DNA from 3 places in the Pseudoalteromonas sp. SG41-5 genome. Region 2 is predicted to be linked to each of the others. Evidence: predicted binding sites of a transcription regulator. Region 2 holds the regulator's gene; each other region holds the start of a gene.
The links. The regulator FliA, encoded in region 2, starts transcription of late flagellar genes. The targets are predictions, from matches to a motif close to CTAAAGNTNNNNNNNNNNNNGCCGATA.
Positions count from the first base shown of each region.

Region 1: H5232_RS14325 (flagellin) is a predicted target of FliA. The motif match lies at 1,045-1,071, and genes of this name have one in related genera.
Region 3: H5232_RS17270 (DUF5610 domain-containing protein) is a predicted target of FliA. The motif match lies at 1,002-1,028, and genes of this name have one in related genera.

Region 1 is NZ_JACJFH010000054.1:3,481-5,689, forward strand. It holds gene flgL (flagellar hook-associated protein FlgL) at 1-817, shown strand, start outside; gene H5232_RS14325 (flagellin) at 1,166-2,128, shown strand.
Region 2 is NZ_JACJFH010000010.1:41,140-43,348, forward strand. It holds gene cheY (chemotaxis response regulator CheY) at 1-375, opposite strand, end outside; gene H5232_RS04510 (RNA polymerase sigma factor FliA) at 416-1,126, opposite strand; gene H5232_RS04515 (MinD/ParA family protein) at 1,153-2,013, opposite strand; gene flhF (flagellar biosynthesis protein FlhF) at 2,006-2,209, opposite strand, start outside.
Region 3 is NZ_JACJFH010000078.1:1,321-3,529, reverse strand. It holds gene trmA (tRNA (uridine(54)-C5)-methyltransferase TrmA) at 1-581, opposite strand, end outside; gene H5232_RS17270 (DUF5610 domain-containing protein) at 1,058-2,179, shown strand.

The sequences.
Region 1 (2,209 bases), on a different contig from region 2:
TCAAGATAACACCCAAACCTATTCGCTTGATTCTTCAACTGGCAAATATGTTTATGGTGGCGACCAAGGCCAGCATAAAATTAAAGTAGCGGAAGGAGTTGAAATTAAATCCAGTGATAATGGGGTTGATACGTTTGAAAAGGTCAATGCCCGGTTGAATGTTGCCTCTAATGACGGCGTTGTTTCAGGAGGGATCACTAGCGCAAAAGTGTATGTACGCGAGCAAGCTCAGTTTGATGCTTTTCATAAAGCAAATTATAACGCTGATCCCGCAGCCGCGGCCGGAGCAAATACGTTTAATATTATAACAACCCCAGGTACACCTAATACATATCAGGTTGAACAAGGTGGAAGTGTGCTCAGCTCTGGCAGCTTTGAGGGATCAAAAATTAAATTTGCTGGGATGGAAATTGATATTAGCCCAGTTGCAAACGGGCAGGTAGACTTTACTTTAGAAGCGCCGAAAAAAGAAAATATTTTAAACACATTAAGCGATTTAATTGCTGGGTTAACTGACCCAACAATTAGTCAAGAAGATTATGACCAAGTATTGGCATCGGCCATGGTCCAAATCGATAACAGTAAAAATCAGGTCTCTTTAACACAGGCTGGTTTAGGTGGGCGGTTAAATACAGCTGAGAAAATCACGCAATCTAATAGTGATCTGGATGTAAATAATAAATCCTCCCGTGCAGATTTAATTGAACTTGATATGGCTGAGGCTATTACTGAACTCACGAAGCAAGAAACTGCACTGCAAGCGTCGCAGGCAACTTTTGGCCGCTTAGCTAAATTATCACTGTTCGATTACTTATAAGTAAGTTATAAGAACATCAAGAGTAAGGCAATATATTGCCTTACTCTCGTATTTTTCCAGCCTTTTAAGATCATCTCCTTACTATTTAACAGCTTAATAATTTCCTGAAGAAAAAGACCTGCACAATAATCCTTTTAGTTTTTTAATGAGCTTTATTAATTTAGTCACTATAAAATTCATTAAATTACATGAGCTTAAAAAATAATGGAAAAAAATAAAAAAAAAAGCTAAAGGATTTTTTTGCTAGACCGATAACTTAATTAACCAAGCAAAGCGTTGTAAATAACAACCACTGCTTAATCTAGTAAGTTTGAGAGTAAATGATAAGTTTACTTCTGGAGAGATATCATGGCTTTATATGTAAATACAAATGTTAGCGCGTTAAACGCACAAAGACAATTAAATAATTCTGGTAATGCACTGGATACATCATTCCAACGTTTATCATCAGGTTTTCGTATTAACAGTGCGAAAGATGATGCGGCAGGTCTACAAATTTCTGACCGTTTAACATCACAAATTAACGGTTTGAACCAAGGTAACCGTAACGCAAACGATGGTATTTCATTAGCACAAACAGCTGAGGGTGCATTAGATGAAGTAACATCAATGTTCCAACGTATCAGAACATTATCACAGCAAGCAGCAAATGGTTCAAATACTGATGAAGACCGTTTAGCGGTGCAAGAAGAGATTCGTTCATTATCTGAAGAAGTAAATCGTGTTGCAGCAGATACAACGTTTGGTGGTCAAAACCTTTTAGACGGTTCTTTCTCCGCGAATTTCCAAGTTGGCGCAGATGCTGTACAGAATATCAGCTTTAGTATGGCGTCAGTTGGCGGTACGGCTAACTCAATCGCTGGTAATAACGGTTTTACCATGTCAGGTATTGCAGGGGTTGCCAGTGCGGTAACAGGCGCAAGTTTAAGTGCTACAGCTGGAACAATTAGTTCGCAAGTAGGTTCATCAGCTGATGCTACAGGTTTTGCTGCGGTATTTACAGCAAGCGGCATAAGCGTATCTTCACAAGCGAATGCGCAAGCGGTAATGGCCGGCATGGATTCATTAATCGCGGTTGTTGATAAAAAACGCGCTGAGCTGGGTGCGGTACAAAATCGTTTTCAATCAACGATTCGTAACCAGTCAAATATTTCAGAAAACCTAAGTGCTGCAAAATCACGTATTAAAGATACAGACTTTGCGCAAGAAACTGCAAACTTAACAAAAATGCAGATTCTACAACAGGCTAGCCAAACAATTCTTAGTCAGGCTAATCAACGTCCACAGGCTGCATTAAGTCTTCTAGGATAATTGGTTGGAAATAGTCAATTAATTGACTAAGAATGTAGCGCCTTTGTTTAATGGGGTATTAACAAAGGCGCTGAAACGGAT
Region 2 (2,209 bases):
ACGCTCAAACACTTTTTCCAATTTGGTTTTCAGTGTTGCAGCTGTAAATGGTTTAACGATATAACCGTTAACACCAGCTTGTGCAGCAGCAACAATTTGTTCTTTTTTAGCTTCTGCTGTTACCATTAAAACAGGAATGTGTTTCAGGCTGTCATCGGCCCTAATAGCGCGCAAGAGATCGATTCCTTGCATGCCAGGCATGTTCCAATCTGTAACTACAAAATCAAATTCTTGATTCTGCAACATCGGTAAAGCTGTTGAGCCATCGTCAGCTTCTTGTACATTTGTAAAACCCAAATCTCTTAACAGATTTTTGATAATACGTCTCATCGTCGAAAAATCATCAACAACAAGAATTTTCATGTTTTTATCCAAAACATCCTCCGGTGAGGTCTGAACCTATATTTACTTACTACTAATTAATCCAGTCATTGATTTTTGCTTTGAGCTTAATCATCGCCTGACCATGTATCTGACTCACACGCGATTCACTTACATCGAGTATATGTCCAATCTCTTTTAAATTCATTTCATCGTTATAATACAGCGACAATACTAACCCATCTCGTTCAGGTAAAGATTGTATAGCTGTTAATAATGATTGATTAAAGCGTTCATTTTTAACGTTATTAAAGGGCTTGTCCAGTGCTAAATCATGTCCCACTGGTGTGATAACATCTTCATCTACCCCTAAGTCTTCTATACCTAACACTTTACTTGAATTTACATCACTAAGAATATGATGGTACTCATCTAGCGTAATATCAAGTTTTTCAGCAACTTCACTGTCTTTAGGTTCTCGATTCAGGCTGCTTTCTAGCTCACTAATCGCTTCAGCGACTCTGCGGCTATTACGGTGCACTGAGCGTGGAGCCCAATCACCTCGGCGCATTTCATCCAGCATCGCACCACGGATACGAATGCCTGCAAAGGTTTCAAAGCTTGCACCTTTAGTCGCATCAAAGTTCTTTGATGCTTCAATTAACCCTATCATCCCCGATTGAATCAAATCATCGAGTTGCACACTCGCGGGTAAACGAGCGATTAAATGACAAGCCACTTTTTTGACTAAGGAAGCATGTCGCTCAACAATCACATTTAAATTTTGTGTCGATTGATATCCCATCGCTTTATTCACCGATGCCGTCATAGTTAGCCGTTTACTAATTTTTCTATGAAAAATTCTAAATGACCAGATGGTTGATTAGGTATAGGCCATTTAACTGCTTTTGTCGCTAATGTTTTAAATGCTATTGCTGCTGGGGAACTTGGAAATAAATCAACAATCACTTTCTGACGACGAGTTGCTTTACGCATATTTTCATCATACGGGACTGTTGCCACCAATTCCATTGAGACATCCAAAAAGCGATCCGTTACTTTTGAGAGCTTAGCAAATAGTTCCTGGCCTTCACGCATGCTGCGCACCATATTAGCAACGATTTTAAATTTATACACACCGTGCTCACGACTCAATACTTTGATTAATGCATAAGCATCAGTTATTGAGCTCGGTTCATCACATACTACTACCATGACATCTTGCGCTGCGCGCGAAAAACTTAATACCATGTCAGAGATACCAGCAGCAGTATCAACAATTAATATATCAAATTCGGTATTTAATTCACTAAAAGCGCGAATTAACCCAGCATGTTCTGATGGTGAAAGTTCCACCATACTTTGTGAGCCTGACGTCGCTGGTACTATTTTAATTCCTGCAGGCCCTTCAACTAAAATTTCATCGAGCTCGCATTCACCTGATAGTACATGAGATAGATTACGCTCTACCCTAAGTCCTAACATCACATCACAATTTGCTAAACCCAAATCGGCATCCAGTACTAACACTCGGTTTCCGAGCTGACCCAACGCAATCGCAGTGTTAAGTGAGACGTTAGTTTTCCCTACGCCACCTTTGCCACCTGTTACAGCGATAACTTTAACGCCGTTATTATTGTTTTGACTCATTTTACGCAGGCCACTTGCTTGATCTAATACTGTGTTAATCATACATCCCTACTGTGCTTGACGCTACTGCTTGGCGTCGTGAATGTTGTGCTTTTGTTCTTTTTAAATACAATTGTTCTGCTTTTTTTACTAATTTCTCTGCATTGGCGACCCGAATGTCCTCTGGAACGCGCTGACCGTTAGTAAGATACCCTATTGGAAGGCGATTTTGAATCGCTATACTAATAATCTCACCTAA
Region 3 (2,209 bases), on a different contig from region 2:
ACTTTAGCATTTGGCTGCGTAAAGCTGTTTTCAACTTGTTGGTAAATAAGTTGCTGGCCATTAACTGTTAAACGCTCAGTAACAAAATCATCACCGAGTACTTCTTTTTGTTTGCGAGCACGCCCAATAAAATCAATTTTAAAGCGCTCACTCAATGATTCTTTTAGTGACTTGATAGCTGCTAGCCATTCTTCGTCGAGTGGTTTGTGATAAAGCAGACTCACTAAAATCTCACCGCTTAAACTAGAAAGATAATCTATTTGGAATAATTTACGACGCAAGACTTCACAGCCTTTAAGATTATCGATCATTGCCTGCATTACTTCCCCAATTAGCGGCGCTGCAGGGTCAAACACATCGACTCTGATTTTGTCTTTGGTGGCTTGATCAAACATAATGTGGAATAACTCATCGCCATCGTGCCATACTCTAAATTCAGCGCGTTGACGGTAATGAATTGGCTCAGAGGCAAAGACTTCTAATTGTTCAACACCAAAGCGTTGGAATTGCGCAATGATACGTTGCTCTTTTTCATTTAACTGTGCGTCGTATCCTTTTGTATCGATCTTTATAACCGCCATTACCTACTACCTTATTTCATTATGCTGTTTATCGGCGCTATTGTAGGGGGCAGGGATTATTTGTCTAGGGTCTGTTTATCTTTCTAGGTTAATTTTGCAGCTGTGCGTTTGGTTTTTAGGCAAGGCAGAGCCTATGTAGTGTGGTTATTCCCCATAAATAGGCGATAACGTAGCATAAATGCCAAACGCGCGCTGCCCGAAGGGTTCTGCCTAGGGGCGATTAACTCTTTGTTACTTACATGGATGTAAGTAAGGGGCGTGAGCAGGACGCGGAAGCTTTGCTCAATTTTTACTTAGCCCACTAGGTTACAAATCTCGCGCCGCGATTAAATCGCCCCGAGGTTGAACAAATTTTAATCCTTAAAGGTCAACAGGCCCTAATTTTGAGAAATAGCAAATGCTGTTTTTTTGTACATTTTACTTTAGTTATTTATTTTTGGGCCGATACTTAAGTAAGCAAAAATAGGAGTCGGATCATGAAAATTGGCAACTTTGGCTTTGTTCCAAACAACAACGTCAATAAATACAGTAACAAAGCTGCATTACAGCAACCTACAATACAGTCGCCTCAAGATAGTTACCAGCAACGTGGTAAAGAATTAGCAGCAAAAGTGTTAGGTGACAAAATGGCTGAGGCTTTAGGCTTACCTGTCGCGGAAGAGAAAAAAGACAAGCCACTATTTGATTTTGAAGAAATCGTCAAAAACGTTTTGGACTTTGTAACTGGTGCCGTTAAGAAAGCGCAAGTCAATGGAGCCGATAATGAAAAACTCAAAGGTATGCTTAGTGATGCACGCAAAGGTGTGCAAACAGGTATTGATGATGCTTATGGTGAATTAAAAGATACCGGTATTCTAAACGACGAAATTGAGCAGGGCATAGAAAAATCCAAAGAAGGTATTTTTAATGGCCTGGATGAGTTTGAAGAGGATTTATTTAACCCTAAACCGGATTCTGTCAGTGTTACTCAAGCACAGTATTTAAGTTTAAGTAATAATGCTCAGTATAACTTCACCACTGCAGAAGGTGACGAAGTGAGTATTAGTTTTGCTGATGCATTTAAACAGCAATCAGCCAGTAGTTATCAGCGTAATGGTCAAAATGAAGGTTATGCCAGTGCATCATCACAATCGCGGGAGTTATCATTTAGCATGTCAGTAAATGGTGACTTAAACGAAGATGAACAAAAGGCTATTAATGCAATGATGGAAGACTTGCAAAATGTTAGTAAAACATTTTTTGGTGGTGATTTGGAACAAGCCTTTGAACAAGCACAAGAGCTCAACTTAGGCAACGAACAGCTAGTCGCGTTTTCAATGGACTTAAAGCAAACTAAAACGTATGCAGCAATAAAAGGCTATGAAGAGAATAAACCAACACCAGAGAAAGCTGTGGCTGAAAAAATAGCTCCATTTAATGACGATCTAAAAAATGCCTTTAATAAAGCGGGTGATCTTGGTTTGCAAAATGAACTGTCAGGCATTTTACAATGGTTAAATCAAGACCAAGAGGAAATAGGCAAATTAGTCGACTATACAAAATCAATGTTTGAGCAAATGAATAAATTGCGCTCAGCAGCACTAGAGAGTGAAGCATAAGCTTTATTTTCAGTATACCGCGTGGCAAAC